Regions from separate parts of the Arthrobacter sp. 05T45 genome, predicted to be linked through region 1. Evidence: riboswitches for the same ligand, from Rfam matches in the RefSeq annotation. Region 1 holds a riboswitch; the other holds the start of a gene.

Region 1 (8,710 bases):
GTACTTCGGGTCCCGGTAGTCGGGGTCCTGTCCGCGGGTTTCCTTCATCAGCCGTTCGTGCCAGTCCGGGGCCCGGCGGCGGACCTTGAGCCCGCCCGGCAGCAGCCCGGTGCGTTTGAGGCTGACCTCGACGCAGCCTTCCATCACCGAGTAGATGTGCAGCAGCCCGTCGCGGATCTCGGCCTCGGTCCGGCTGTCCTCTTCGTTGATCCGCATCACCTCGCTGATGCTCAGCGAGGTCGTCCGGCAGTGTTCCAGCAGTTCGGCGGCCGTGCGGAACGGCAGGGGAAGTTCCTTCTTGGATTCCGCGAGTTCCTGCAGTGCCGCGTCCTCCTCGCCCTCGCGGACAATGAAGCCGCCGCCGACGGAGAAGAATGTGGCGCGGTGGAGGACTTCGCCTTCGGCGTCGGAGACGGTGAAGGTCATGCCGTTGGTGTGCCGTGGCAGGATGGTCAGCGGCCGCAGGACCATGTCCTTCACCCCATACGGCAGGGGCGCAGCCCCGCCCAGCTGCAGGGTGCCGGTCTCGGCGATCGCGGCGAGCCGCTCCTCGACCTCCTCGGGGAGGATCTGCTCGGGGTGGAAGCCCTCGAGTCCGAGCAGGATGGCGGTCATGGTGCCGTGGCCGTGGCCGGTCGCGGCGAGGGAGCCGTAGAGGTCCACCCGGAGCGACGCCGCCTCTGCCAGCTTGCCGAGGGCCTTGAGTTCTTCAGCAAACACGGCGGCGGCCCGCATGGGGCCAACGGTGTGGGAACTGGATGGCCCTATTCCGATGGAAAAGAGGTCGAAGACTCCAACTGCCATGATGCGTACCTTCCGCGGAGAAAGAGAATGATGGTCAATGACTAGAGGCGGGGCTCACCGCACCGGTCCCGGCCCCCCAATGACCCTGGACCGGTGCGATGATGCGCCCATTGAGCGCTAGGCGAGGTTAGCAACCGAGGGGTAGAGCGGGTGGGCGGCGGCGAGGGCCTCCACCCGGGAACGCAGACCGGACAGGTCCGCGCCGGCGTCGGCGGTCAGGGCCTCGGCGATGATGTCGGCAACCTCGGTAAAGGCCGCCTCGCCGAAGCCGCGGGTCGCCAGCGCCGGGGTGCCGATCCGCAGCCCGGAGGTGACCATCGGCGGACGCGGATCGAACGGCACAGCGTTGCGGTTGACCGTGATGTCGATCGCCGCGAGGCGGTCCTCGGCTTCCTGCCCGTTCAGCTCACACTCGCGCAGGTCCACCAGGACCAGGTGCACGTCGGTGCCGCCGGAGATCACGTTGATGCCCTTGGCGGTCACGTCCGGCTGGACCAGGCGCTCGGCGAGGATCCGGGCGCCGGCCAGGACACGTTCCTGGCGCTCCCTGAACTCCTCGGACGCGGCGATCTTGAACGCCACGGCTTTGCCGGCGATGACGTGCTCCAGCGGCCCGCCCTGCTGGCCGGGGAACACCGCGGAGTTGATCTTCTTGGCGATCTCGGCGTCGTTGGACAGGATGATGCCGCCGCGCGGACCGGCAAGGGTCTTGTGCGTGGTGGAGGTGGTGACGTGCGCGTGCGGGACCGGGGACGGGTGCAGCCCTGCCGCGACGAGGCCGGCGAAGTGCGCCATGTCCACCATCAGGTACGCGCCCACCGAGTCGGCGATCCGGCGGAACTCGGCGAAGTCCAGCTGCCGGGCGTACGCGGACCAGCCGGCAACGATCAGCGCCGGCTTGTGCTCCAGGGCCAGGGCCTCGACCTCGGCCATGTCGATCCGGTGGTCCTCCTCACGGACCTGATACGGGATCACGTTGTACAGCCGGCCGGAGAAGTTGATCCGCATGCCGTGCGTCAGGTGCCCGCCGTGGGCCAGGTTCAGGCCCATGATGGTGTCGCCCGGCCGGATCAGGGCGTGCATCACCGAGGCGTTGGCCTGCGCGCCGGAATGCGGCTGCACGTTCGCGTGCCCGGCACCGAACAGGGCCTTGACCCGATCGATCGCGAGCTGTTCGATCACATCAACGTGCTCGCAGCCACCGTAATAGCGCTTGCCCGGGTAGCCCTCGGCATACTTGTTCGTCAACACGGAACCCTGCGCCTGCATCACGGCTTTGGCGGTGTGGTTCTCCGAGGCGATCATTTCCAAACCGTCACGCTGCCGGGACAGCTCGGCGTCGATCTTCGCGGCGATCTCCGGATCCAGCGCGGACAGCTCCGCGTCCAAGCTCGCGGAGACGACCTGCTCAAACGGGGCAATCCCCGTTGAGGGGCTCACAGCTCGCCGCCGTTCTTGGACGCGTACTCTTCCGCCGACATCAGTGGGCCTTCTTCGGTCACCGCGACCTTGAACAACCAGCCGGCCCCGTACGGATCGCTGTTGATCAGCGCCGGATCGGAAACGACGGCGTCATTGATCTCCACCACCTCGCCAGTGACGGGTGCGTAGAGGTCCGAGACGGACTTGGTCGACTCGACCTCGCCGCAGGTCTCCCCCGCGGTCACCGCGGAACCGACCTCGGGCAGGTCCACGTAGACGATGTCGCCCAGGGCGTCGGCGGCCACGGCCGAAATCCCAATTCCTGCAGGGCCAGATCCGTCGGCAGCAACCCACTCGTGTTCAGCGGAGTACTTCAGTTCGGCTACAACTTTGCTCATTTATCTCAATCCTTAAGTTCGTATGTGGTTTCGGCAGGCTCAGCCAGCGGCGGCCGGCTACTTTTGGCGCTTGTAGAACGGCAGTGCGACGACTTCGAAAGGCTCCGTCTTGCCGCGGAGGTCAATGTCCAGGGCTGTGCCCGGTGCGGCGTGTTCGATGTCGACGTAGGCCATCGCGACCGGGTAGCCGAGGGTGGGGCTGGGCTGTCCGGAGGTCACTTCGCCGACGACGTTGCCGTCCTTGAGGACCGGGTAGTGGCTGCGGGCGGCACGGCGTCCGAGGCCCTTGAGCCCGACGAGTTTGCGGCCGGTCGTGGAGCCTGCGCCGGCTGCCTTGAGCTCGCTCAGGGCGGCCTTGCCGACGAAGTCCGACTCCTTGGCGAGCGAGACGACCGGGCCCAGGCCTGCTGCGTACGGGTTGCCTTCGCGGGAGAGTTCGTTGCCATAGAGCGGCATGCCGGCTTCCAAACGCAGCGAGTCACGGCAAGCCAGGCCGGCCGGGATAAGCCCGTGGCTGGCACCGGTTTCCAGCAGTGCTTCCCAGAGACCTGCCGCATCCTCGTTCGAGATGTAGATCTCGAAGCCGTCCTCGCCGGTGTAACCGGTGCGGGCGAGGAGCAGATCTTGTCCGTTGATCTGAACCTCAACCGCAGCGTAGTACTTCAGCTCGGTGACCAGGACATGCTGCTCGGCCGGGACCAGCGTCAGCAGGATGGCTTCGGCGTTCGGGCCCTGGACGGCGATCAGCGAGATCTCGGCGGAAACGTCTTCCACCGTCACGTCGAACCCGCTTTCTTGGGCAGAACCGGCCCTTTCGGCCAGTGCCGCGGCCACGACCTTGGCGTTGCCTGCGTTGGGGACCACCAGGTACTTGTCCTCACCGCGGCGGTAGGAGATGAGGTCATCGATGATGCCGCCGTCTTCCTGGCAGATCAGCGAGTACTTCGCCTTGCCGACGGCCACGGCCGACAGCTTCCCGGCCAGGGCGTAGTCGAGGAACGCCGCGGCGTCCGGGCCGGTGACCCAGACTTCGCCCATGTGGGAGAGGTCGAACAGGCCCGCGGCGTTGCGGACAGCGTGGTGCTCGGCGAGTTCCGATTCGTACTTCAGCGGCATCTGCCAGCCGCCGAAGTCCGTGAAGGAGGCGCCGGCTTTTTTGTGCTGCTCGTAGAGAGCGGTGTAGTTCTCACTCATCAGGAAATCCTTAGTTCTCGAATTCGGAAAGCGGCGGGCAGGAGCAGACCAGGTTGCGGTCCCCGGCGGCGCCGTCGATGCGTCCGACCGGCGGGAAGTACTTGTCCTGCCTGAGTGTGTGGACGGGGAATGCGGCCTGCTCACGCGGGTACTCGCGGGTCCAGTCAGTGCTGACGACGGCGGCTGCCGTGTGGGGTGCGTTGCGCAGCGGGGAGTTCTCCACCGTGAAATCGCCGTTGGAGACCTGGTCGATCTCCTGGCGGATGGTGATCATCGCCTCGATGAAGCGGTCGATCTCCGCAAGGTCCTCGGACTCGGTGGGCTCCACCATGAGGGTGCCCGCCACGGGGAAGGACAGGGTGGGGGCGTGGAAGCCGAAGTCGATGAGGCGCTTGGCCACGTCCTCAGCGGTGACGCCGGTCCTGGCCGTGAGTTCCCGCAAATCCAGGATGCACTCGTGCGCCACCAGGCCGCTCTCCCCCGTGTAGAGAACCGGGAAGTGCTCATCCAGCCGGGATGCGATGTAGTTCGCCGCGAGCAGCGCGGACTTGGTGGCCTCGGTGAGGCCCTGGCCGCCCATCAACTTCACGTACGCCCAGGAGATCGGCAGCACACCGGCGGATCCGTAACGCGAAGCGGAGATGGCAACTCCCTTTCCCGGTTCGACCTTGTTCGCGTCCCCCGGCATGAACGGCGCCAGGTGGGCCTTTGCAGCAACCGGGCCAACGCCCGGTCCGCCGCCGCCGTGAGGGATGCAGAAGGTCTTGTGCAGGTTCAGGTGCGAGACGTCACCGCCAAACTTGCCCGGCTGGGCCAGCCCGACCAGGGCGTTGAGGTTGGCGCCGTCGACGTAGACCTGGCCGCCGACGGCGTGGATCGCGTCGCAGACCTCGCGGACGTCGGCGTCGTACACCCCGTGGGTGGACGGGTAGGTGATCATGATGCAGGACAGCGCATCCTTGTGCAGCTCGATCTTGGCGGTCAGGTCCGCGTGGTCGATCGTGCCGTCCGAAGCCGTGGCCACGACCACGACCTTCATGCCGGCCAGCACGGCCGAGGCCGCGTTCGTGCCGTGCGCGGAGGCCGGGATCAGGCAGACGTTGCGCTGGGCATCGCCGCGGGAGTGGTGGTAGCCGCGGATGGCCAGCAGCCCGGCGAGCTCGCCCTGGGAGCCGGCGTTCGGCTGGATCGAGACCTGGTCGTATCCCGTGATTTCGGCGAGGTCAGCTTCGAGGCCGCTGACGAGTTCCCGCCAGCCCTCGGTCTGGGAGTCCGGGGCGAACGGGTGGATGGAGGCGAACTCCGGCCAGGAGATCGCTTCCATCTCGGCGGTGGCGTTCAGCTTCATGGTGCAGGAGCCCAGCGGGATCATGGTGCGGTCCAGGGCGAGGTCGCGGTCCGAGAGCTTGCGGATGTAGCGCAGCAGCTGGGTTTCGGAGCGGTGCGTGTTGAAGACCGGGTGCTGCAGGAAGTCGGAGGTGCGCAGCACCCTCCCGGGCAGCTCGAAGCCCTTGGCCTCCACCACCGGACCGGCGCCAAAGGCGACGACGACCGCGGAGAGGACCTCCGGCGTCGTGGTTTCATCGACGGACACGCCAACTGTGTCCGCGTCGATGAGCCGCAGGTTGATGCCACGGGCCTCGGCGGCGGCGATGACCTTGGCGGCCTTGCCGGGGACGCGTACCGTGAGGGTGTCGAAGAAGGACTCGCTCGCCAGTTCCCGGCCGGCGATCTTCAGCGTGGCGGCGAGGGCGCGGGTGTTGTTGTGGACGGTCTCGGCGATCGCCTTCAGTCCGTCCGGGCCGTGGTAGACGGCGTAGAACGAGGACACGATGGCCAGCAGTGCCTGCGCGGTGCAGATGTTGGACGTGGCCTTCTCGCGGCGGATGTGCTGCTCGCGGGTCTGCAGGGCCAGGCGGTACGCCGGGACGCCGGCGTTGTCTTTGGAGACGCCGACGATGCGGCCGGGGAGTGTGCGTTCCATGCCCTCGCGCACCGCCATGTACGCGGCGTGCGGGCCGCCGAAGAACAGCGGCACGCCCAGGCGCTGGGTGGAGCCGACGGCGATGTCCGCCCCCTGCTCGCCCGGAGGAGTGATCAGGGTCAGGGCAAGCAGATCCGCCGCCACGGTGACCAGTGCGCCGCGTTCTTTGGCCTCCGCGATCACGCCGGACTGGTCCCACGCCCGGCCGGAGACGCCCGGCTGCTGGAGGACGAGACCGTTGATGTCGCCGTCGGGCAGACCGGCGGAGAGGTCAGCGACCTGCACCTCGAAGCCCAGCGCCTCCGCTCGGCCCCTGACGATGGCAATGGTCTGCGGGAGGCAGTCGGCGTCGAGGACGGTCTTGGCCCCGGCAGCGGACTTGTTTTTGTTGGCGCGGCGCATGAGAAGCACGGCCTCGGCAACCGCGGTGGCCTCGTCCAGGAGGGACGCATTGGCGACCGGGAGCGCGGTGAGGTCCTGGACCATGGTCTGGAAGTTCAGCAGCGCCTCGAGGCGTCCCTGGGAGATTTCCGGCTGGTACGGGGTGTAGGCGGTGTACCAGGCGGGGGCTTCGAGGATGTTGCGACGGATCACCGGCGGGGTGACGGTGTCGTAGTAGCCCTGGCCGATCATCTGCACGGCCGTCTTGTTCTTGGAGGCGAGCTTGCGCAGTTCGGCCAGCACCTGGACTTCGCTGAGGGCGCTGTCCAGGGTGAGGGGCTTTTCCTGGCGGATTGAATCAGGGACCGCGTTGTCAACGAGGCCATCAACGCTGTCGTAGCCGACGGCCTTGAGCATGGTGTCGATGTCGGCCTGGCGGCGGGCGCCGATGTGGCGGTCTGCGAAGGTGGACGGGGACGATTGAACCGTCATGAGAGGAACTCCATAATTCAGGTGGCATCAAGACGCCACGATGATTCGGGTTCCTCCCCGCTCTGTATTGGACCTGAGAGTTTCCGTTTTGCCCTGCTGATAGCAGCGCGCCACTTGCACCGTCGGTGAGCCCGGTTGCCCGGACTGCTTTCCAGAGTTGCCTTGCCGCGGCGGTACGTGGGCCTGAGAGATTCCTGGGGAGGATTTGCTCCTACGGCGCCTGCTGAACGTACCGGCAGGACTCTCCCGCCGCAGATCATAAGCTGTGCCACTGGTCGGTGACACAGCTCACAATTTATCCGGTTCCCGGGCAGGATGCAAAATTTATTTTCAATTGCGTCGCTGTTCCCGCGGACGACGGCGGGAGCTCTTCGCCGTCGTCCGCTTGCGTGGGTGAGGCGCATGAGGGCCGTGACGTTGATCCGGAACACGCGGCCCCAGAGGTCGTCGTCCACCTCGTGGATCGGACCCAGGGGGTTAGTCCATTCGGTGTATTATTCTGGACGGATACTTTACTTTTCGTGCGCGTCCCTCCAGGGCGCTCATACGCAAGGAGCCTCCGTGAGCCTTTCGGATCAAGCGATGGAACAGGCAGCTCCCAGCAGACCACCAAGCCGGACTCCCGCCGGGGATGCCGCTTGGGGGTGGCTGATCGGGATCCTGGCAGGATTGCTCGGCTTGGGCCCTTGGCTGGTATCCGGCGCACAGCTCCCGTTGCAGAACTTGTGGGGCGCAGAGGTCGTTCCAGACCAGATGCCTATGTCGTTACTACCGCTAAGCCAGTACGAACTCACCACGATCGTGGCCCTCCTCACGGTAGGAGGTGCAGCGGCCGGACTCGCGGTCCGCATCTGGTCTCCCGCCCGACGACGACTGGTGACGTGGTGCGCGGCGGCCGGCGTTCTTGTGGTTCAGTTCACGGCGGCCGTCCAGTCCTTCACAGTGCTCGACGGCGGCTTGACGGGCGGAGCAATGGCGAGCCTCTACTTCGCCGGGCTGCTCGCGGGCGTGACCGCCTCCCTCGCTGCGGCCCTCGTGGCGCACCTGCTGCTCTGTTCGAGGTCACGGAGCCTGGCGGCATTGGGCGCCGGACTCATGGCAGTGCCGCTCGCTTCGTGGACGGTGGAGTGGGTTGTCGGCTTCGTTGGGCACATCAACGTCCCCGTCACAGTGCCGTCAATCGCTCACTGGATTCCCGCCATCCTCGTTGGTTGCGCCCTGGCATGGTGCGGCCTGCGTCCTGCGCGGCGGACCGCGGTGTGGGCCGTGAACCTTGCCCTGTTGTGGTTGGTTCCCGCCCTGTTCATCTCGGTCAACTACGTCCTGGGGACCCGTATCCTGGCTGGCGACCTGCAGGAGATGCTGTTAATGAGTCGGCAAATCCTGGCGGCAACACTTGGACCCGAGGGCGGAGCAGCTTCCAAAATCTTGCTGGCTCTGGTCATCGCGTTGGCAGGGCTGGGTGCCAAATCCATTGCCGCTCGCCGGCGGCAGGACGTGCCCACCTTCCCGTCCACTTAAAATCCGGACTCACCCGGGATGTGTGGAGGTCCTTGCACCAGCGGATCCGCTGGTGCAAGGACGGATTTGGTCCCGATCCAGCGGGCGACGGCGGGACCTCCCGCCGTCGCCCGCCGGCGCTGGGTGCCGCTCCCCTACAGCGCGGACCAGCCGCCGTCGGAGGCGAGGATGGCGCCGTTGATGTTGGTGCCGTCGTCGCTGAGCAGGAACGTGATGGACGCGGCGAGCTGCGCGGCGGTGGCGGGCGTGGGGACGGTGGCCTGCATCAGCGGGCCGAGGCGTTCGGCCGCGAGCTGGGACCCCCAGTTGGCCACGATGTTGGTGATGGTGGGGCCGGGGGCCACGGCGTTGAAGCGCAGGCCCTTCGGCCCGTACATCACGGCCGAGTTCTTGGTCAGGCCCACGACGGCGTGCTTGGACGCGGTGTAGGCGGCGCCGGCGGCGGACCCGCGCAGGCTGGCCTCGGAGGCGACGTTGACCACGGAGCCGGTCCCGGCGTCCAGCATCAGCGGCA
Region 2 (13,013 bases), on a different contig from region 1:
GCCGGCCTCTTCGCCCAGGACCGCTACGAGGCCATGATCGAGCTCCAGTCCAAACACGAGGTCGTCACCGGCGAGGTAGTGCCTGACGCCGACATCCTGGCCGGGGCCGATTCCGGCCCGGCGACTGGTGGTCCCGCCGGGGAGACCGCCGCCGGGGCGGCTACCGCGGGCACTGTTCCGGGCGCCGGGACCCCCGCCGGGAAGTACGACGCCGGAGCCGTGGCGGCAGCACCGGCCCCGCCGGCGGCCCGGGCCGCAGCGCAGGCGGGCCCGGCCGGAGGGTCGGCACGGCCCGCCGCCCCGACCCATCACCTGCAGGGCGCCGCCATCGCCGCACTCCTGGAGGAGGCGGACGCCGCCGAGCTGAGCCTGCACCGGCCCGCTCCTGCCGGTGTGTCCACCGAATCGCGGGACTTCGCCGAACTGCTGGAACAGCTCGGCACCGGGCTCCGGACCCCCACAGATCCGCCCGCCGCAGCGCCCGCCGCCGCCGGGAGCCCCGCGCACCCCGCCGCAGCCGTCGGGAGCCCCGCGCACCCGGCCGCCGTCGCGCAACCGGCCGCCGTCGGGAGCCCCGCGCACCCGGCCGCCGTCGCGCCGGGCAACGCTGCGGGTGCCCCGGCTCCGGCTCCGCTGACCGGCGTCGGCGATCTCGTGCTCCTGATCGGGCTGGGGGAGGACGCGATGGATACCGCCCTGGCCATGTCCATGGCCTCCGGAGGTGCCGATGTGCGCACCGCCGGTGAGCTCTCCGCCTATGGCCACCTGCACGTCGACGGACGCCAAAGTGCCACGGCCGCGCGCGCCCATGCCGTGGTGACGGAGCGCACCGTCCTGGTGGCGTTCGGACTGGGCAAAGCCCGCAACGCCCTGGCCCGGGTGCCGTCCGTGGCGGCGCTCTCCGCCGACCAGGTCTGGGTTGTGGTCGATGCCGGACGCAAGCACGAGGACACGGCGCGCTGGGTCGGCGTGCTGTCCGCCCAGCTCAACGTGACCGCGGTAGCGGTGGTCGGCGCCTCGGAGACCGGGTCGCCTGAAAGCGTCAATGGCCTGGGACTGCCCGTGGGCTGGATCGACGGGCGCCCCGCCGGGCCCGAACCGACATGGCAGAACCGGCGGGAATCGTACGATGCTCCCCGGACTGAAGGGTAGATTGAGAGGATGCTGGTACTTACACGCAAGCCGGGCGAACAGATCATGATCGGCGACGGCATCGTCATCACTGTTCTGGAAGGCCGCGGCGACGGTGTTCGGATAGGCATTGAGGCGCCCCGCGGTGTGCCGATCCAGCGCCGGGAAGTCATCGAAGCCATCGCAGCGGCGAACCTCGCGGCGGCGGAAGCGGGCCCGGACGCCGAGGAAGCGCTGCGCGGGCTCATGCCGCCGCGCGCCACTCCCGCCGACGGCTGAGGACCCGCACCGGATCAGACATGGTCCCCGCCGAGATACTGGGCCAGGAGCGGCTGGGCTGAACGCCGGAGCACGGCGAGGGACCGCTCCAGGTTTCCTCCCATGGTCAGCTGGTCCAGAAGCCCGGCCGTACCCGCCGGGCCGGCGCGTCCCGGCATCGGGAGGCTCCGCAGCGCGTCCTCATTCACGCTGGAAGCCTCGCCCAGCCGGGCCAGGAGTGCGTGCAGGGCGTCCAGATGCTCGCGCAGGATCTCGGGCCATGGCCCGGCGGGCGCGGCCGCAATCAGTTCGACGAGCGTGGTCTGTGCCGGCAGGCCCCATTGGGCCGCCACGGCAGCGGACTCGACGCTCCGGGCCAGGGCTTCGAAGCGCAGGCGGTCCAGCACGGTTTCAATCTCGGAGGCCATGAAGCTCAGCCATTCCAGATTCCCGGCCACGACGTGCAGGCGCTGCGTTTCCAGCCTGAAGAGGAGTAGCTCCAGCTGCCGCCGCTCCTGCCACAGTGCCGCGGAGAGATCACTTGCGCTCATGTGCCCCATTCTCTTTCCGCCCCGTGAATCACAGCTTCGGGGCGGTCACCGCATTTTTCGCACAGCTTTTCCCTGAGGGTACACGCAGATCTTGGAACAGGTGATAGGTTTCCTCCATGGGTGCTGCGCCCTACTTGCGAACGCTGACTCCAATGGGGGGAGCACCGGTCGGTTTTGGGTGCGGCTCTCGGCGTTTTAAGGGTCGAGGACCCTTCGGATCCGGTCTCATGGGGGGACACAGTATTGAATCGCGTGGAACGCAACGAGATGGTCACGCAGCACCTTCCGCTGGTGGGGTATCTCGTCTCAGATTTGTGCTCGAAGGCGTCACACCTTTCTCGCGATGACTTGGCGTCAGCCGGCGCTATTGCCCTGATTACCTCGGCCGATTCGTTCGATCCAGGCCTCGGGGTGCCGTTCGGCGCTTTCGCGCGCCGGCGTATCCTTGGCGCCTTCGCAGACGAGATGCGGGCCAGCGACTGGGCCACCCGATCCGCCCGCCGCCGGATCAAGGAAACCATGTCCGTGCAGGAAACCCTGGCGTCCGCCCTGGGCCGCACCCCCACAGTGGATGAGATCGCCTCTGCCCTGGGCGTCCAGCAGAGCGTTGTGGAGGCCGCGCTCGCGGATGCCTCGCGCACATTGACGCCCCTCGACGAGGCCGTGGTGGACACCCTGGCCGCCGAAACCCTCACCCCGGAACACTCCGTGCTCGCGGACGAACGGCTCCAGTACCTTCGGGCCGCCGTGAAATCCCTTCCGGAACGGATGCGCTACGTGGTGGAGGAGATCTATTTCGGAGACCGCACGGTCAAAGACCTGGCCGCGGAACTCGGATCCACGCACGCAGCGGTGTCCCAGCAGCGTTCGGAAGCCATCCGGCTCATGCGCGACGGCCTGAGCGCCCACTACGCCGACGACCCCGAGCAGCCGTTCCAGCCCCAGTCCAGGATTACCCCGAGGCGGCGCAACGACTACCTCACCCAGCTGTCCGAATCCACCTCCGGCGGCATCACACGGGCCGTGTTCCCGCGTGGGCCCATCCTCAACGAGGCCGTCTAAGCCGCCCCCAAAACGGTTAGTAAGCCGACTTAGTAAGCTGACCGAGAAATTCCTCCCAGAAGCATCGCGGCCCGGCGCCGCGCTGCGGTAGCGTCGGAAGCATCGGCCGGGGTGCCAGCAATGGCATGCGCGGCCCGCACGGCACCGGTTCTATCGAGGAGGATTCATGAAAGCATCACCAACATTGACGACCAACCTGCAGGCAGTACTGGTGGACCTGATCGAACTCCACGTTCAGGGCAAGCAGGCACACTGGAACATCGTCGGGACCAACTTCAGGGACCTTCACCTCCAGCTGGATGAAATCATCGACGCCGCCCGGGGATTCGCGGATGACCTTGCCGAGCGCATGCGTGCCCTCCACGCCCTCCCGGACGGCCGAAGCTCCACGGTTTCCAAGTCCACCGCACTGGCCGAGTTCCCGAAGGGCCTGATCAACACGAAGGACGCCATCGAGCGGATTGTCGCCGCGCTTGAGGCGGCCGTCGGCACCATGCGCAAGGTCCATGACGAAGTGGACGAGGAAGATCCCACCACCGCGGATCTGCTGCACGAGTTCATCGCCAAGTTTGAGCAGTACGCCTGGATGGTGAATGCCGAGACCATGCGGGCCACTGCCAGCGTGACCACCCCGGACAGCAAGTAGGGACCGGCTCCCACAGCCCCCCCCAAAAAAAACAGCAGCGTCCGGCACCGGGTATCCTCCCGGCGCCGGACGCTGCTGTTTAAGGGCTGGAACCCCTTGGTGCTGACGACGGCTTGACGCTGACGACGGCGTGACGCTGACGGCGGCCGCTGAGCCCTATTGGGCCTTCGGCACCGACCGCAGGACGACGGCGGCCAGGACGCAGGCCCCGGACATCAGGACCAGTGCAATGGACGCAGTGACGTGCACGCCCGAGTCGAAGGCGGTGCGCGCGGCCGCCGTCACCGCCTCGGCCAGGGGCGCCGGAAGCATCCGGGCCAGATCCACAGCGCCGGCCAGGGTTTCACCGGCCTGGCTGGTGGCCGCCGCCGGGGCGAGTTCGGACACGCCCGCGGGAAGCCGGAGGTTGCCCTGGTAGGAGGCCGTCAGGATTGAGCCGAGAATCGCCGTACCCAGCAGGGACCCCACTTCGTAGCCCGTCTCAGAGATAGCGGCGGCTGCCCCTGCCTTGTCGGCGGGCGCCGCACCCAGGATCAGGTCATTGGAGATCGTCTCCGCGGCCCCCACCCCCAGGCAGAGCACCAGCAGGGCGGCAAGGAGCAGCGACGGGCCCTGGCTGTGGTCGCCGAATGCCACCACGAAATAGCCCGCCGCGCTCAGCAGCAGGCCGCCGGCCACCACAAAGCCGGGCCGCACCTTGCGCACCAGCGGGACCACGAGCAGCCCCGCTACAACCGTGGCGATGAGGGCCGGGACCATGGCGACGCCGGAGGCCGAGGGGGACTGGCCCTCCAGCAGCTGCAGGTGCTGGGCCAGGAAGAGAATGAAGCCGTTGAAGGAGAACAGTGCCAGGACGTTGGCCACAATGGCCGTACTGAAGATCCGGTTGCCAAACAGGCTGACGTCGAGCATCGGCGCGGTGCTGTGGTCTGTCCTGTGGATACGGGCAAGCGCGCGTTGCCGCCGGATGAACACATAGCCCATGAGCAGGCCGGTTCCGATACTCGCGAAGGCCTCGGGAGCCGGCCCGTGGGTGGCAAGGGCTTTGATCCCGTAGACCACCGGCACCATGACCAGCAGGGACAGGGCAATGCTGGGCACGTCCACCCGGCCCGGCTTCGGATCGCGGGATTCCGGGATCAACGCCGGCCCGAGCAGCAGCAGCGGCAGGATGATCGGCACCGCGACCAGCAGGACGGCGCCCCACCAGAAGTGTTCCACCAGCCAGCCGCCGACAATCGGGCCGAGGGCGGCGCCGCCGGAGAAGCCGGCGGCCCAGACCGCCACCGCCAGCCTGCGCCGGTTGGGCTGCGGAAAGATGTTCCGGATCAGCGACAGCGTGGACGGCATTAGCATGGCGCCGAAAAGGCCAAGCCCGGCGCGGCCGGCGATCAGCCATTCCGCACTCGGCGCGAACGCCGTCACGGCCGACACCGCGGCAAAGCCCGCGCTGCCCACGAACAGCAGCCGGCGCCGGCCGATCCTGTCGCCCAGGGAACCCATCGCGACCAGGAGTCCGGCCAGGACCAGGGGATAGGCATCGACGATCCAGAGCAGTTCGACGCCGGAGGCGGTCAGGCTGCTGGCGATGGCCGGCAGGGCGAACGTGAGCGCGGTGTTGTCCACGGCCACGAGCAGGACGGGGAACATCAGCAGGGCCAGCGCCACCCAGTCACGCCACGGTGCCCGGGGCCCGGTGGCCGCAGGAGTGCTGGTGGCTACGGTGATCGATGAAATGCTCATAAGGATAACTGTACCGTCTGGACGGTACAGTTAAGAAATGCGCGCGCGGACAGGCATGATGGGAGGCATGCCCAGGAAACCCGTCGCCCGCGAGGCCGTCCTCGATGCCTTCGAATCCCTGCTCATCGAAGTCGGTGAACGCGCCGCGACGCTGGACGCCGTCGCGCGCCGGGCCGGCGTCTCCAAGGGCGGCCTGCTCTACCATTTTCCGACGAAAGAGGCCATGATCGCGGTCCTGCTGGAACGGCTGGACCGGCTCCTGGCTGCCGATGTTGCGGCCATGGCGGCAGCCCCGGAAGGGGCGGCGGCGTACTTCATCAAGTCCTCGGTGTGGGCGGACACGCCCATGGACCGGGTCTTCGTGGCGGCCACGCGGCTCGCCGAGGTGGCGCACGGGGAAACCCTCCGCCGCTTCGCCGCCGGCCAGGCGAGCTGGCTGGAACTGCTGGCGGCCGACGTCGGGCCCGCCATGGCGAAGGCCGTCCTGTGCATGGGGGACGGGCTGTACTTCAACGCCATGCTGGCGCGGGGTCCCGGCGGGCCGCCGCCGGAAGTCGAGGCGGACGTCCAGAGCCTCCTGGCCGCCGTCGAGCGCCTGCGCGGCTGAAGCCCACACCCATCCCCTCCGACCCCCTACTCCCCGCCGACCCCCTACTCGCCGCCGAATTCGCCGGAAGCGTTCGAGTACGCCGGAAAGTTGCGGCGACTCCGGGCGTTTCCGGCGAATTCGCGCCGCCGGATTCGCCGCCGGGTGGCTCGTGGCCCGTAACCTGGGTCCGCCGCCGGGAGGGAGTTTGCGGACGCGCGCCCGGCATAGGACAATGAGAGCTGTGACTGTAGTCACCCCCGATTGAACACCTAATTAAATACGCCTTTGATCTGCGGCGGGAGAGTCCTGCAAGTAGGTACAAGCAGGCGCCGTAGGAGCAAACCCTCCCCAGGAATCTCTCAGGCCCATGTACCGCCGCGGCAAGGCATCTCTGGAAAGTAGCAGGCGTGTCCCGGACATGCTGTGCTCACCGACGGTGCAAGCGGAGCCCTGAAACGCGGGCTGCGCGGAAACTCTCAGGTCCAATACAGAGCGGGGAGGAACCCGAATCAATGTGGCGTACCCTGCGCCGCCTGAGTTATGGAGTTCCTTGTGACTGTTACCCCAGCCTCCACGTCCTTCGTTGACCGGCATATCGGCGCGCGCCGCCAGGCCGACGTCGACGCCATGCTGAAGGCTGTCGGCTACGACACCGTCGACGCCCTGGTGGACACCGCCGTTCCGAAGGACATCCGCCAGGACGCCGACCTCGCGCTCGCCGCGGCCCTGAGCGAGGTCGAAGTCCTCGCCGAGCTGCGCAAGCTGGCGTCGAAGAACAAGACCGCCGTGCAGATGATCGGGCAGGGCTACTACGACACGCTCACCCCGCCGGTGATCCGCCGCAACATCCTCGAAGCCCCGGCCTGGTACACCGCGTACACGCCCTACCAGCCGGAGATCTCCCAGGGCCGGCTGGAGGCGCTGCTGAACTTCCAGACCATGGTCCAGGACCTCGTCGGCCTGCCGATCGCCAACGCCTCCCTGCTGGATGAAGCCACCGCCGTGGCCGAGGCCGTGCTGATGATGCGCCGCGCGAATAAGAACAAGACGGCGCACGACGGCAAGACCGTCCTCGACGCCGACTGCCTGCCCCAGACCATCGCGATCGTCAAGGGCCGCGCCGAGGCCCTCGGCTTCGAGGTCGAGGTCGCCGACCTCTCCAAGGGCCTGCCCGACGGCGTCATCAACGGCGTCGTTCTGCAGCAGCCGGGCGTCTCCGGCCGCGTGTTCGACCACACCGCCGTGATCGCCGACGCCAAGGAACGGGGCGCCCTCGTCACCGTCGCGGCAGATCTCCTCTCCCTGACCCTGATCACGTCTCCGGGCGAGCAGGGCGCTGACATCGCCGTCGGATCCGCCCAGCGCTTCGGCGTGCCGCTGTTCTTCGGCGGCCCGCACGCTGCCTACATGGCCGTCCAGAAGGGGCTCGAGCGCTCCATGCCCGGCCGCCTCGTGGGTGTCTCCAAGGACAACGCCGGCGTTCCCGCCTACCGCCTGGCCCTGCAGACCCGCGAGCAGCATATCCGCCGCGAGAAGGCCACGTCCAACATCTGCACGGCCCAGGCCCTGCTGGCCATCGTGGCTTCCTTCTACGCCGTCTACCACGGCCCGGACGGGCTGAAGGCAATCGCCCAGTCGGTCCACGTCCACGCCAAGACCATCGCCGCCTCCCTGAAGGCCGCCGGCCTGGACGTGCTGCACACCTCCTTCTTCGACACCATCACCGTCTCCGTGCCGGGCCGGGCAGCTGAGATCATCGCGGCAGCCGACGCCAAGGGCGTCAACCTGCGCGCCATCGACGCCGACACCGTCGGCATCTCCGCCGACGAGGCCACGACGGTTGCCGTCGTCGCCGACGTCATTGCCGCGTTCGGCGCGTCCGTGACTGCCGCGGCTGCAGGCACGGACACTGCGTTCGGCCTGGACCCCGCCGTCGAGCGCACCTCCGACTACCTGCAGCACCCGGTGTTCAACACGCACCGCTCCGAAACCCAGCTGCTGCGCTACATCCGCAAGCTCTCGGACCGCGACCTGGCTCTGGACCGGACCATGATCCCGCTGGGGTCGTGCACCATGAAGCTGAACGCCACCGCCGAGATGGAGGCCATCTCCTGGCCGGAATTCGCCTCCATCCACCCGTTCGCCCCGGAATCCCAGACCGCCGGCTGGCGTGAACTGATCGAGGACCTCGAAGGCCAGCTGACCGAGATCACCGGCTACGACCAGGTCTCGATCCAGCCCAACGCCGGTTCCCAGGGCGAGCTCGCCGGGCTGCTGGCGATCCGCGGCTACCACCTCTCCCGCGGCGATGCCCAGCGCAATATCTGCCTGATCCCGGCCTCCGCGCACGGCACGAACGCGGCCTCGGCCGTGTTGGCCGGCATGAAGGTCGTGGTCGTGGCCACGGCTTCGGACGGCACGATCGACCACGCGGACCTGACCGCCAAGATCGAGCTGCACAAGGACGCGCTGTCCTGCATCATGATCACCTACCCGTCCACGCACGGGGTGTACGACGCCGATGTCCGCGAGGTCTGCGACGCGGTCCACGCCGCCGGCGGCCAGGTCTACATCGACGGCGCCAACCTCAACGCCCTGGTCGGGCTGGCCCAGCCCGGCATGTTCGGCGGCGACGTCTCGCACCTGAACCTGCACAAGACCTTCTGCATCCCGCACGGCGGCGGCGGCCCGGGCGTCGGCCCGGTCGCGGCCAAGGCGCACCTCGCCCCCTTCATGCCCGGCAACGCGGCTGATCCCGCCAACGGCGCCGACGGAACCCCGATCTCCGCCTCCCGCTACGGCTCGGCCGGCGTGCTGCCGATCTCCTGGGCCTACGTGAAGCTGATGGGCGGCCGCGGCCTCACCGAGGCGACCAAGTCCGCGCTGCTCGCGGCGAACTACATCGCGGCCCGCCTCAACGACTCCTTCCCGGTGCTCTACACCGGCGAGGGCGGCCTGGTGGCGCACGAGTGCATCCTGGACCTGCGCGAACTCACGGCCAAGACCGGCGTGACCGCCGAGGACGTGGCCAAGCGCCTGATCGACTACGGCTTCCACGCCCCCACCCTGGCGTTCCCGGTGGCCGGCACCCTGATGGTGGAGCCCACCGAGTCCGAGGACCTGGGCGAGATCGACCGCTTCATCACGGCCATGGTCGCCATCCGCGCCGAGATCGACCAGGTGGCCAACGGCGACTTCACCGTGGAGCACAGCCCGCTGCGCAACGCCCCGCACACCGCCGCTGCCGTGATCAGCACCGACTGGACCCGCGAGTACCCGCGTGAGCAGGCCGTCTTCCCGGTCCACACGCTCAAGCAGGACAAGTACTTCCCGCCCGTCGGCCGCATCGACGGCGCAGCCGGGGACCGCAACCTGATCTGCTCGTGCCCGCCCCTCGAGGCCTTCGAAGAAGACACAGCAGTCCACTCCGACGACTCCGCCAACTCCGACTCTGACAGCTAGGGACAGCCACCGATGAATGAGAATTACACGGCACTTTACGAAGAGCACAAGAAGCTCGGCGCCTCCTTCACGGACTTCGGCGGTTGGCAGATGCCGCTGAAGTACAGCTCGGAACTAGCCGAGCACCACGCCGTCCGCAAGTCCGCGGGCCTGTTCGACCTCTCCCACATGGGCGAAGTCTGGGTCACCGGCCCCGACGCCGCAGCCTTCCTGGACTACGCCCTCGTGGGCAAGATCTCGGCGATGGCCATTGGCAAGGCCAAGTACTCGCTGATCTGCAACGAGGACGGCGGCATCATCGACGACCTCATCACCTACCGCCGCGGCGACCAGAAATTCCTTGTGGTCCCCAACGCCGGCAACGCCAAGGTCGTCGCCGAGGCCCTGGCCGAGCGCGCCGGTTCCGGAAAGGACGGCGGATTCGACGTCACCGTCCAGGACGCGTCCGCCGAGATCTCGCTGATCGCCGTGCAGGGACCCAAGGCCCAGGAGATCCTGCTGCGCCTGGTCCCCGCCGCGCAGCACGAGCTCGTCACCGGCCTGAAGTACTACGCCGCCGTGGACGTCCCGTTCATGTTCGCTGGAGCCAGCCAGGACCTCCTGCTGGCCCGCACCGGCTACACCGGTGAAGACGGCTTCGAGATCTTTGTCGCGAACGACGCCGCCGCCGCCCTCTGGCAGGCGCTCGTCGCCATCGCAGAGGACGGCGAGCTGACCCCCGCCGGGCTCGCGTCCCGCGATTCGCTCCGTCTCGAGGCCGGCATGCCGCTTTACGGCAACGAGCTCTCCCTGGAGGGCGATCCGTTCGCCGCCGGCCTGGGCCCCGTCGTCGCCCTGTCCAAGGAAGGCGACTTCATCGGCAAGGCCGCCTTGGCCGCCAAGAAGGAAACCGGCGCCGGCGCCACGACGGGCCGCAAGCTCGTCGGGCTCAAGGGCCTCGGGCGCCGGGCCGGCCGCGGCCACTACCCGGTCCTCAAGGACGGCAACGTCGTCGGCGAAGTCACCTCCGGCCAGCCCAGCCCGAGCCTGGGCTACCCGGTCGCGATGGCCTACGTCGACGTCGAATTCACCGAGCCCGGCACCGCACTGGACATCGACCTCCGCGGCAAGGCCGAACCCTTCGAAGTTGTCGCACTGCCTTTCTACAAGCGCCAAAAGTAGCCGAAGCTGTCCCGGGGGCTGCGTGACTGTGGTTGCGTCAGCCCGTCGGACCCGGCATCCTCTGCATGCTCGGTCGCGAAGACGCCCGCTGAGCGGACGTAACGCTCCCTTGGACGCATGCTCCCGGATGTCGGGCCCGAAGGGGCCCTGCAGCTCACCTCGGGTTCAACTCACCTCGAGTTCCAAGCGTCGTTTGGGGCGCCTTCGAAAGCCAAAAGTGCTGGGGGATGTACCGCCTACCGCGGGGTAGGACTGTACCAAGGGGTGGCATGCCAAGCCCGATCATTGGGGGTTGAGCTTGATGACACCCTTGAAGCCTCGGAGCACCCCGGCTCTGGAAGATATCGAAAGGCCACTGTTTCTTCCGGGAAAACGGCTGGCCCCAAAAACTGAACTGAATAGCGGCGGGTCAGGGGATTCCGGAAGCGTGCGTCTAAGCGAGGGACGAGCGAACACGCGGAGGAATTGCCTCATCCGCCACCCAACCCACCACGATTGTTGTGGCCCACGACTTTCAAACGTAAAGGAAAAACACATGGCAAAAGTTGCCCCTGAACTGCAGTACTCCGACGAGCACGAGTGGGTTGCCCGCGAGGCCGGAAACGTTGTTTCCATCGGCATCTCCGCTGTCGCCACGGACGCCCTGGGCGACATCGTCTACGTGGACCTGCCCGAGGTCGGCTCCGCGGTGACCGCGGGGGAGACCTGCGGCGAAGTCGAGTCGACCAAGTCCGTCTCGGACCTGTACGCCCCTGTCACGGGTGAGGTCACCGAAATCAACCCCGCCGTCGTCGATGACCCCGCGCTGATCAACAGCGACCCGTACGGCGCCGGCTGGCTGTTCAAGGTCGCCGCCGAGTCCGACGGCCCGCTGCTCTCCGCCCAGGAGTACGCGTCCAAGAACGGCGGCGAGCTGTGAGCGGCGCAACGGCGGCCGCGGGCACCCAGACGCTGGCGTTTGAGCAGGTCGTTTCGCCGAGCCTGGACGCGGACCTGTCCGTGCTGGATCCCGAGATCGCCGCGAAGATCGACGCCGAACTGACCCGGCAGCGTGACGGTTTGGAGATGATCGCCTCGGAGAACCACACCGCCAAAGCCGTCATGCAGGCGCAGGGTTCGGTGCTGACCAACAAGTACGCCGAGGGCTACCCGGGGAAGCGCTATTACGGTGGCTGCGAGCACGTTGACGTGATCGAACAGCTCGCGATCGACCGGGTCAAGGCCCTGTTCGGCGCCGGGTACGCGAACGTGCAGCCGCATTCCGGCGCGCAGGCCAACGCCTCGGTGATGCACGCCCTGATCCGGCCCGGGGACACCATCATGGGCCTGAACCTGGCCCACGGCGGGCACCTGACGCACGGCATGAAGATCAACTTCTCCGGCCGGCTGTACAACGTCATTCCGTACCAGGTCCGTGAAGAGGATCACCGGATCGACATGGCCGAGGTTGAGGCCCTGGCCCTGGAGCACAAGCCGGCGCTGATCGTGGCCGGCTGGTCCGCGTACGCCCGGCAGCTCGACTTCGCCGACTTCCGCCGGATCGCCGACTCCGTGGGCGCGTACCTGATGGTGGACATGGCGCACTTCGCCGGCCTCGTGGCCGCGGGTCTGCACCCGTCCCCGGTCCCGCACGCGCATGTCACGACCTCCACGACGCACAAGACCCTGGCCGGTCCGCGCGGCGGCATCATCCTCTCCAACGACGCCGAGATCGCCAAGAAGATCAACTCGGCGGTGTTCCCCGGCCAGCAGGGCGGCCCGCTGGAGCACGTCATCGCCGGCAAGGCCGTGGCCTTCAAGATCGCGGGGTCCGAAGAGTTCAGGGAACGCCAGGAGCGTGTGCTGGCCGGTGCCCGGATCCTTGCCGAGCGGCTGGTCCAGGACGACGTGACCGCGCAGGGGATCAACGTGATCTCCGGCGGCACCGACGTGCACCTGGTCCTGGTGGACCTGCGCAACTGCGTGCTGAACGGGCAGGAAGCCGAGGACCGGCTCGCGGCGATCGACATCACCGTCAACCGCAACGCCGTGCCGTTCGATCCGCGCCCGCCGATGGTCACCTCCGGGCTGCGGATCGGCACCCCGGCGCTGGCCACCCGCGGCTTCGGCGAGGCGGCCTTTACCGAGGTTGCCGACATCATCGCCGAGGCTTTGATCGCCGACGCCGGCGCGGACCTGTCCGGTCTGCGTTCCCGGGTGGAGGCCCTCGCCGCCGCCCACCCGCTCTACCCCTCGGTTGAAAACCTCGCCCAGGCGACGTAAGACTGAAGTAGCAGCAGTACAGAACTAACAGCAGTACAGATCACGACGCCGGGTTGCCGCCACAAGCCGCCGCCCGGCGTCGTGCATCCGGCATGCGGCCGCCAACCAGCGCCCGCAGCGCCTTCCGGCAGGACCCTCTGCCGGGCCA

What was found. A riboswitch is a leader RNA that binds a small molecule or an ion and turns the genes downstream of it on or off. The one in region 1 is predicted to bind glycine.
Region 2: linked by a shared signal. The riboswitch ahead of gcvP (aminomethyl-transferring glycine dehydrogenase) and the one ahead of gcvP (aminomethyl-transferring glycine dehydrogenase) in region 1 are both predicted to bind glycine.

Annotation. Positions count from the first base shown of each region.
Region 1 is NZ_JBFTKI010000042.1:558-9,267, forward strand. It holds partial or broken gene AC1DGD_RS22005 (L-serine ammonia-lyase) at 1-804, opposite strand, end outside; gene glyA (serine hydroxymethyltransferase) at 922-2,244, opposite strand; gene gcvH (glycine cleavage system protein GcvH) at 2,241-2,624, opposite strand; gene gcvT (glycine cleavage system aminomethyltransferase GcvT) at 2,682-3,818, opposite strand; gene gcvP (aminomethyl-transferring glycine dehydrogenase) at 3,829-6,675, opposite strand; glycine riboswitch at 6,728-6,835, opposite strand; glycine riboswitch at 6,837-6,934, opposite strand; gene AC1DGD_RS22030 (hypothetical protein) at 7,435-8,196, shown strand; partial or broken gene AC1DGD_RS22035 (SDR family NAD(P)-dependent oxidoreductase) at 8,331-8,710, opposite strand, start outside.
Region 2 is NZ_JBFTKI010000020.1:1,388-14,400, reverse strand. It holds gene AC1DGD_RS16560 (hypothetical protein) at 1-1,152, shown strand, start outside; gene AC1DGD_RS16555 (carbon storage regulator) at 1,162-1,410, shown strand; gene flgN (flagellar export chaperone FlgN) at 1,425-1,940, opposite strand; gene AC1DGD_RS16545 (sigma-70 family RNA polymerase sigma factor) at 2,184-3,002, shown strand; gene AC1DGD_RS16540 (Dps family protein) at 3,169-3,648, shown strand; gene AC1DGD_RS16535 (MFS transporter) at 3,805-5,391, opposite strand; gene AC1DGD_RS16530 (TetR/AcrR family transcriptional regulator) at 5,459-5,998, shown strand; glycine riboswitch at 6,267-6,365, shown strand; glycine riboswitch at 6,367-6,481, shown strand; gene gcvP (aminomethyl-transferring glycine dehydrogenase) at 6,521-9,442, shown strand; gene gcvT (glycine cleavage system aminomethyltransferase GcvT) at 9,455-10,603, shown strand; gene gcvH (glycine cleavage system protein GcvH) at 11,139-11,522, shown strand; gene glyA (serine hydroxymethyltransferase) at 11,519-12,865, shown strand.